Regions from separate parts of the Sporosarcina sp. P25 genome, predicted to be linked through region 1. Evidence: riboswitches for the same ligand, from Rfam matches in the RefSeq annotation. Region 1 holds a riboswitch; the other holds the start of a gene.
The links. Region 1 has a riboswitch for cobalamin ahead of CSV70_RS00235 (ABC transporter substrate-binding protein). Riboswitches for the same ligand answer to the same signal wherever they lie in the genome.
Positions count from the first base shown of each region.

Region 2: linked by a shared signal. The riboswitch ahead of CSV70_RS02540 (ribonucleotide reductase N-terminal alpha domain-containing protein) and the one ahead of CSV70_RS00235 (ABC transporter substrate-binding protein) in region 1 are both predicted to bind cobalamin.

Region 1 covers NZ_PDYV01000001.1:40,645-45,664, forward strand. The annotation lists gene CSV70_RS00220 (transglycosylase domain-containing protein) at 1-107, opposite strand, end outside; gene CSV70_RS00225 (YwiB family protein) at 266-682, shown strand; gene argS (arginine--tRNA ligase) at 679-2,346, shown strand; cobalamin riboswitch at 2,996-3,122, shown strand; gene CSV70_RS00235 (ABC transporter substrate-binding protein) at 3,264-4,250, shown strand; gene CSV70_RS00240 (FecCD family ABC transporter permease) at 4,243-5,020, shown strand, end outside.
Region 2 covers NZ_PDYV01000002.1:155,112-160,131, forward strand. The annotation lists gene pduL (phosphate propanoyltransferase) at 1-266, shown strand, start outside; gene CSV70_RS02525 (EutN/CcmL family microcompartment protein) at 283-588, shown strand; gene CSV70_RS02530 (BMC domain-containing protein) at 563-904, shown strand; gene mdh (malate dehydrogenase) at 965-1,918, shown strand; gene CSV70_RS16415 (hypothetical protein) at 2,291-2,461, shown strand; cobalamin riboswitch at 2,628-2,804, shown strand; gene CSV70_RS02540 (ribonucleotide reductase N-terminal alpha domain-containing protein) at 2,978-4,252, shown strand; gene CSV70_RS02545 (CdaR family transcriptional regulator) at 4,328-5,020, shown strand, end outside.

The sequences.
Region 1 (5,020 bases):
GCGATTAAGACAGTCACGATCGCGGCTATCGACGTGATCGACAGGGATAATACAATCTTTTTCCACCTTTTTCTATTAGTGGACTTTATATAATCGGTACGTTTCATTGCTCATCACATCCCGTTCCATTCAGTATCTTTTGACAGTATGGGACGGTTATGGACGGATTAAACGGACTGTAGGAAAAGTTTAGACGTGTAACATTGAAACTGGTGCCGGAAGAAGTGTATAATGAGTGAATCTATTTACTTAAGGCGGTGAACGAATGGAAGCGCCAAAAATGGAAGTTCAGCTCCGTTCCGTTATTCAACATCCAGACCAGCAAGCGGAAACGCATACGATGCAGGCAACTGGAGAACTCATTGAGAAAAAAGGACAGGCCTATTTATTGTTTGAAGAACGAACAGAAGGAATGCCAGTAGTCCGAACGACCGTGAAATTACATGCTGAAGATGCCTTCATCATGCGTAAAGGCGGCGTGCAGATGCGATTGCCGTTCAGACAAGACGATATGCGCCTCGGCACGTACGGTAATGGCCCTGCAGTTATGGATTTAGCCGTTTATACCAATCAACTGGAGTGGGTTCCTGGACGCTTTACGGTAGCGTACGACTTACATTCAGAAGAAAGCTTATTAGGGAAATACCATTTGACAATAACCTACTCGGAGGTAACACAATGAATGCAGTAGAGCAGATTCAACATGAAATTAAAGAAGCATTGCACCAAGCCATTGAGAAAGCGCAACTAGTCGAAAGTGCAGATATTCCCGACATTAAATTGGAATCACCAAGAAGTAAAGAGAACGGAGATTATGCAGCGAATATCGCTATGCAGTTGACAAAACTAGCGAAAAAGCCGCCACGTGCAATTGCGGAAAGTATTTTAGAGCACCTCGATACGAAGAACACCGCAATCGACTCCATTGAAATCGCTGGACCTGGCTTCCTCAATATCCGCTTGAAAACAGACAGCCTCGGGGATATCGTGAAATCTGTCCTGGATCAAGGAGCAGACTACGGACGTTCCGATAGCGGACAGCAACAGAAGATCCAAGTTGAATTCGTATCAGCGAACCCAACAGGCGATTTGCACTTAGGACACGCACGTGGGGCATCCCTTGGAGATTCATTATGTAATATTCTCGACAAAGCAGGCTATGACGTAGCGCGTGAATACTATATCAATGATGCAGGTAATCAAATAAATAATTTAGCGTTATCGATCGACGTTCGTTATTTCGAAGCACTTGGATTGGAAAAAGAAATGCCAGAAGATGGCTATCGCGGCGCAGATATTATTACGATCGCAAAAGGCCTCGTCGAACAATACGGCGACAAGTATGTCCATGTTCCAGAACAAGAGCGACTTGCATTTTTCCGTGAACACGGCTTGAATATCGAACTGGATAAACTAAAGAAAGACTTGACGGACTTCCGCGTTCATTTCGACAACTGGTTCTCGGAAACGTCTCTATATAACAACGGTAAAATCGATGTTGCGCTCAATAAATTACGTGAAAATGGCCATGTCTTTGAAGAAGACGGTGCTACTTGGTTCCGTTCCACTACATTTGGCGACGATAAAGACCGTGTATTGATCAAACAAGACGGTTCATTCACATACTTAACGCCAGACATTGCTTATCACCAAGACAAGCTGAGTCGTGGATTTGATAAACTTATCAATATTTGGGGAGCAGACCACCACGGATATATTCCACGTATGAAAGCAGCTATCCAGGCGCTTGGCTATGACCGCGACACGCTTGAAGTAGAAGTGGCGCAAATGGTTCAGCTTTACAAAGACGGAGAAAAATTCAAAATGAGCAAACGCACAGGAAAAGCCGTCACATTGCGTGAACTCGTAGAAGAAGTAGGACTAGACGCTGTACGTTATTTCTTCGCGATGCGCTCAGGCGATGCACAAATGGACTTCGATTTAGATTTGGCCGTATCCAAATCCAATGAAAACCCTGTCTACTACGCACAATACGCACACGCACGTATTTGTTCGATCTTGCGTCAGGCAAAAGAACAGAATGTAGAAGCGTCAACAGAAAACGTCACGCTATTGCAAGACGAAAAAGAGTTAGAGCTACTGAAGAAACTCGGTGACTTCCCGAAACTAATCAGCGACTCGGCTCGTATGCGCGCACCGCACCGCGTGACAACTTACATTCAGGAACTAGCAGCTACATTCCATAGTTTCTACAATGCGAACAAGGTGCTAGATCCGGAAAACAAAGACCTTTCCGAAGCACGTTTGGCATTGATTACAGCTACTAAAACAACGATTGCCAACGCGTTGAAACTTGTAGGCGTTGAAGCACCTGAAAGAATGTAATATATCGAAAATGGCCAAGCGGGTTTACTGCTTGGCTTTTTCTTTATGAATGGTAAAGGGGAAGGCAACGTTTCGCTATGTTCCAGGCGGACGCGTTTCGGGAGGGCCCGCGGTAAGCCAACCAGGTCGCTTCGCTTCCTTTTGGTTGTCTCACCTGATCGGGCTAATCCTCCCCGAGTCGCCGCCTTGCACTTCGCTTCACTGGTGTTTCTTTCTTGAGATAGAGAGTGAAGTTCAAGGGCTTACGGGTGATTAAATTTTGAGGTTGGAAAAGGTAAGGCAACGTTTCGCTACGTTCCAGGCGGACGCGTTTGGGAGGGCCCGCGGTGAGCCCCCTAGTCGCTACGCTCCTTTAGTGGTCTCACCTGATCGGGCTAATCCTCCCCGAGTCGCCGCCTTGCACTTCGCTTCACTGGTGTTTCTATCCTGTGATGGAGAGCGAGGTTCAAGGGCTTACGGGTGATTAAATTTTGAGGTGGGAAAGGGGAAGGCAACGTTTCGCAGCGTTCCAGGCGGACGCGTTCGGGAGGTCTCATCGCGAGGCCTCTCAGCAAAGCGTCCCCCTGCTGGAGCCTCACTCCCTATGTCATACCCAAACTCCTCCTATCCCCTGTACAACCAACACTATTATCGCTATAATAAATCATAATTACATATCTTCTAAAAAGGTTCTCGAAAATTGAGATGAAAAGCGAAATCGGTTCAAATCCGATGCGGTCCCGCCACTGTACGTGCGATGCACAAGCCAGGTCACCTGCCTTTTTGGAAAATGAAGTTCCGCAGCAACCTACGAGGATAGGTGTGATGGAAGAGATCACGCATTGATTTCATCCCACCTAATCCTTCGAACTATCGGAGGGTTTTTTTCATGTCTGCGGCTTGCGTAATGCAACACACATATTGAAGGAGGAACACACATGAAGAAGTTTTGGCAACTACTGCTGACGGCTATGCTTGCGGTACTACTACTTGCAGCATGCGGAAGCGACAGTACAAAAGAAGAAACACCGGCAGATAAAAACCAAGCGGGTGAAGAAGCGAAAACAGAACAAGAGTCAACGGATACAACGAGTTACCCATACACCCTGACAGATGCAATTGGCGAAGAAATTACATTTGAACAAGCGCCGGAAACTGTCATTTCATTAATTCCAAGTAACACGGAAATTTTATTCGGTATTGATGCTGGCGATCAAGTCATCGCTGTAACAGAAAACGATGATTATCCTAAAGAAGTAACGGAGCTTGATACCGTAGGGGACTTTACGGTCAACATAGAAAAAGTGATTTCATTGCAACCGGAAGCGGTATTCGCACATGAAATGATGATGGGCTCGAATGAAGAAGGATTGAACCAAATTCGTGACGCAGGCATCCCTGTGATCGTCGTACAGAATGCAGGAACATTTGAAGAGACATATGAAACGATTGAAATGATTGGTGAAGTCATGGACAAAAATGCGGAAGCCAATCAAATCGTCGAAGATATGAAAACGAAAATTGCTGATATCGAAAAGAAAGCAGCAGATATCACGGATAAGAAGCGCGTGTTCGTTGAAAACTCCGATGCACCTGAAATCTATACGGCAGGAAAAGGCACATTCCCACAGCAGTTTTTGGATATCATTAACGCTGAGAACATTGTGACGGAAGAAGGCTGGATTATGATCAGTCCTGAAACGATTGTAGATGAAAATCCGGATGTGATTTTGGCGATCTATAGCTATGTTCCAAATGTCGTAGAAAATATTAAAACGCGTGACGGCTTTGATGCGGTGACTGCGATCAAAGAAGATCAAGTCATTCAACTGGATGAAGATATTACAAGCCGTACAGGTCCACGTTTAGCTGACGGATTAGAATTGTTTGCGAAAGCAATCTATCCTGAGGTATTCGGTGAATAAAACCGTTCTCGCCTACGTCGTGTCGATCGCCACATTGCTTGTGGCGATCTGGCTCGGTGTATCGATCGGTACAGTGAAAATACCAATAGAGACGCTATGGGATCAATCGGACACGACCGCAAGTAATATTTTGTGGAAGATTCGTATGCCGCGTGTGTTGCTGGCTGGAATCGTCGGTGCCTCATTGGCTATTTCAGGGGCTGCTTTTCAAGGGCTACTGAAAAACCCATTAGCTGATCCTTACACCCTCGGAGTGTCATCCGGTGCCTCTGTCGGCGCCGTGATCACACTCTTTTTTGGTATATCGCTGCCGGTCCTTGGCGCTTTCACCTTACCTGTATTTAGTATGATCGGTGCTGCAGTGACGATGTTTTTAGTGATCGGTTTTGCTCGAATGGTCGACCGGTCAATGAAAATGGAAACTATTATTTTAACAGGAATTATTTTCGGTTCATTTCTCGGCTCTGTGTTGTCGCTGATGATCGCGTTGACGCAAGAAGAACTCCGTCAGATTGTTGGTTGGCTTCTTGGTAGCGTATCGATGCGTGGCTGGAATTACATTGTAATGGTCTTGCCGTTTTTCATCATCGGCTCATTCATGCTGTGGCTTAATCGCCGCGAATTGAACGCTTTATTATTCGGTGAAGAACGTGCGCATCATCTTGGAGTCAATGTCAAACAGCGTAAATTGATGATTTTGCTAGGCGGATCGGTATTAACTGGCTCGGCTGTTGCGGTGTCCGGAACAATCGGCTTCGTTGGCCTAGTTG
Region 2 (5,020 bases), on a different contig from region 1:
TCATTTCACAGGGGTCGATTGGTCGTCTAGTGAAATCGGATGATGCAAAAGAAACGGTACCTGTACAAACGATGATGAAAACGGTGACGACGACTACTCCAGTAAATGCTCCAGTGACATTTGAATTCACAAAAAAGCTTTTGTCGGCTGAAGACGTGTCCGAGATTTCAGAAAAGGAAATTGTTATTAATAAAGGCACAATTGTGACGGCACTAGCAAGAGATACAGCACGTGAACTCGGTAAAACGATATCTAGTAGAAAGTAGAAAAAGGTGATTACGCATGCGAATGGGTAGAGTGATTGGTAATGTATGGGCAACCCGTAAAGAGGATGGATTATCAGGACTTAAGCTGTTAATCGTCCAGCCGATTGATGCACACGGCAATAGTATACAGTCGCATATGGTCGCGGCAGATCGGATTGGAGCAGGGGTTGGTGATGAAGTACTCATTACGAGTGGCGGTTCTTCACGCTTTATTTTACCGAAAGAAAACCCGATCCCAATCGACGCGGTCATTATTGGTATTATCGATTCAACAGAAGTGAAAAGAGGTGATATACATGAGTCAAGCGATCGGAATGATTGAGACAAAAGGATTGATTGGATCGATTGAAGCGGCGGACGCCATGGTGAAAGCATCCAACGTAGAGTTAGTATCACAGGAGATGGTGGATGGCGGAATCGTTACGGTCATCGTTCAAGGTGACGTTGGAGCAGTTCAGGCAGCTGTTGATGCAGGTCGCGACGCAGCAGCGCGTGTAGGTGAATTACTAGGCGCGCATGTAATACCGCGTCCCGATGATTCAGTATATGGCATGGTGAAACCCCTAGTGTCGACTACTTCAGAAATTCCACAAGTAAAGAAACTGGCAGAAGTGAAGAAGGCACCGAAGAAAGACTGAGGTATACATGTGCTATAAGCGTATTACTCATAGTGAAATCTATAGAAAGGAGTGGTTTCCATGGCTTTCAAACGACATAAAATTGCAGTCATTGGAGCTGGTCATACCGGTTCAACCGTAGCATTGATGGCAGCGCAGAGAGAACTAGGTGACATCGTATTAGTCGATATACCGGATCTCTCTAATCCAACCAAAGGTAAAGCACTAGATCTTCTTCAAACGAGTCCTGTACAACAATTTAATTCTCGCATTACAGGTACATCTAATTACGAGGATATTGAAGGTGCAGCAATGGTTATCATTACTGCGGGTGTTGCACGTAAACCAGGTATGAGTCGCGATGATTTAGTTGCAACCAATGCGAAGATTATGCGTTCCGTTTCCGAGCAAGTAAAGCGTCATGCCCCAGACAGCACCGTGCTGATTTTAAGTAATCCGGTAGATGCAATGACATATGTATGTTATAAAACAACTGGATTTCCTAAAAATCGTGTAATTGGACAATCAGGTGTGCTTGATACTGCACGTTTCAATACGTTCATTTCCGAAGAATTGAATATTTCTGTAGAGGATATTTCGGGTTTTGTACTTGGCGGACACGGAGATGATATGGTGCCACTTGTGCGTTACTCTTACGCCGGCGGCATTCCGTTGGATAAAATCATATCGAATGAACGGCTAGAAGCCATTGTGGAGCGTACTCGAAAAGGCGGCGGTGAAATTGTCTCACTACTAGGTAATGGTAGCGCTTATTACGCACCCGCTGCGGCTTTAGTAGAGATGGCTGAGGCAATTATTAAAGATAAGAAACGAATTTTGCCGTCCATCGCTTATTTAGAGGGTGAATATGGATATCAAAATATTTACTTAGGCGTACCCACTGTTCTCGGGGGCAATGGTATCGAAAGTGTGATTGAACTTCCGTTAACAAAGGAAGAACAAACAGCACTTGATCAGTCAGCTGACTCTGTCAGAGCAGTCATCGACATTTGCGAAAAGCAAATGTCCTTATAACTACTGATCTCTCTAAGTCGTAAAGAGGACTTAGGGAGATTTTTTTGTATGGAAAGAATTTTACAGACCGTGTTTTATAATGGAATGATACAGAAGTCATAGGTTCTCTTCAAAAAAACGTAAAAGTTCATTCGGAATGATAACTTTTATATTTACTTTTGTTTATTTGAATGATACAATAAACAGAATTCACTGAATTATAAAACATGCCTTTAGTAAACTTACTCGGAAATATATAAAGAACTTATTTCCTTCGTTTCTAAAATGTAAGCGCTATCAAATAGCCTTTTATCAATAAGAGCGAAAAAATGTTCTTTTATTCCCCGATAAGGCATATACTATGAAAAATATAAAATCCAGGAGGTAATTCTTATGAAGAACAACGACTATCAGAACAATTCATCACTACCAGAGCAGAACGAAACATTCTATTTGATCACAGGTTACTCGGAGAATGGTTTCATCCATGGGATCACATGGCAAGAGGCATATGTTCAAGGATTGGCGGATTGCGGCTGTCTATGCGAACAACAACTCATGTAAGTAATGAAGAAAACTCGATACAGGGTGCCTAGCAAAAAACGATTGTGGATGTTTTCACAGTAGTTTAGTGCATAGGCACCCTATTTGTTTATGTGGACTTCCTTAATAAAAACAAACGCTACCACCCTCTATGTTATCCATGATAAAATGAAATCAATCAAATATATGAGTTTGCACGATACGCTGGTACCTATCAAGGTGTAAAAGGGAATCCGTAAACCGGAGCTGTCCCCGCAACTGTACACACGGACGACCGCTAAAATTAGCCACTATGGAGACATGGGAAGGCATTAGCGGAAGGATGAAGTGAAGCCAGGAGACCTGCCACGTATCGTCAAAGCGACACTTTCTTCGGGGGTTGAGGAGTGGAAGCAAAAAAGGTATCTGCATCTATGCATTTTTGTATGGAGTATTTTAAAGATGCCTGAATTTGTTTCCTCATTCACAACTATTGCAATCATCTTGCCGAAGAGGCGGAATGATTGTTTTTTGTTGTTTACGAAAGGAGACCGTGACATGAGAGTATTTGAACAGAAGAAGGAATGTATACATGAACGTGAACTGTTGCAGTTATTGTATAAACAAGTAGAACAACAGCGTGGAAGACCTGTGTATTCAGGATTTCATCAAGTAGTCAGGAAACTGTTACAGGATGGATTATACGGTCAATGGATCTATGACTTTTCAGCAAGCGAAATCAAATGGCTTGGCTTACAGATTGTAGCTGAACGCGATCGATTGATACCTCCTGCACTGTTGCAACAATATATGAATGAATTTGTAACATCGGATTATTATGACAAACCGATAGGACTGCCTCAAGAGAGGATTATGCTCATAGCAATGGCCGCCATGCAGCATGAAACTATCCAGCGCCTACAAAAAGTACAGGAAGCATATTGGCTACTGAGTCATGGCTATGTGACTTTACCAGCTGAAGTGATGTCGTTCTTCGGTAAGACATTCTATCGGCGAAAGACGAGAGTAGAGCAATATACCATGGATATTGCTGACAGTAGAATCGCATCATTTTTATCGAGCAAAGTAAAAGAAAAGCATATACGTATACCCGATTATTTTATGGAACAAGTAAAAGCGTGCGGCTCTTGGAGTTTATTTGAAGCTGAACAAACAGAGCGCGCTTTGAGTTGTTCGCATGGCAACTCCAACAGTGAATGGTTTCCTGATGCCGCTGACGGCTCCTCTATTGCTTATAAAAAAGTTTCTGCCATTGGTTTAATGAAACAGCTGCTTGGAAGTGAAGGAATTGTTGTACATTTTCACAATGAAAAAAGACAGGAAAAAGCTGCATTGTCCTCATATATTCAATTGCCGAACGTAATGCAGGAAACGGAGTTGGCCCGTACTTGTACCATACTTGTGCGTTTACTAAACGGCATTGAGAGCATATGGGGACATACTTTACGAGTTGAAGTGGCAGGTTGGGAAACCGCTATAGCTGACCAGAAAATTGGTTTGCATTCAGAGAAGGCCCTCCTATTTATTGAAGAAGTAGCGGAAGAAATAAACCGCTACTTGGAGGTGGCATCGTATCAAAGCGGAATGCAAATCCCTTTGCGCAAAGCAGCCGCAGTCACGCATCAGTCGATAAACCAAGCGACGAGTCAACAGCAAACCGCGATGATCGACCGAGTCACTGCAGAACAGCGCCATACCGATCAAGGCGGATCTATCATGTTAGAGAAATCTCCAACCATTGAAACTGCAGAACTGTTACAGCTGCTCATAAAGGCATGGGGCGGTGGAGTACCGGAAGTCCGACTTATCTGAATCTCCTCTATTGTAGTGGAATCTAAAGTGACGTAAACTAAGTATTACAAACGGTTTCCATTTGAGGTGAGACAGGTGTTTCAATTTGATACATTAGGACATGAAATGGTAACGGAATTATCGAATCTGATTAAGCAGCAAGTCATTTTAACGGATCGAAGAGGCTTCATTCAATCGAGTACAGAACCCGATCGAATCAACCAGTTCCATGAAGGAGCACTGTTGAGTATGCGTCAGAAAACGATGCTCCGTATGGGGGATGAGGAAGCGCAGCATCTGCAGGGGGTTCGTAGGGGTATCGTCTTGCCAATCATCATTGGAGGCGAACCGATCGCTGTACTTGGTGTGACGGGTGATCCAGACGAGATTCATCCGCAGGCTCAGCTGATCTTACGCGTAGCGGAACTGTTCATCCAGGACTCCCTGAAAAGAAAGCAGAAGGATGAAAAAGTACGTGATGTGGAGTTCTTCGTCTTTGACTGGCTGACAGGATCAAAGAAAGATGAACGATTTATGGAACGGGGGACACTGCTCGGAATCGACGTCACTCTTTACCGTCAAGTGGTGGTATTGGAAGTGCTGGATTTACTGGAACAGTTCACGATCGAGGAAATGGAGACATTCGCGTCGATTCAAAATATCCACCCTTCTATGAAGATGATTCGCTGGGCGCAAAATAAAATCTTACTATTATTACCTGAAATGAATCAACAAACAGTAAAAAATGAATTAGAATTCCTGTTGCTTCATATAAAACGGCGCAAGAAA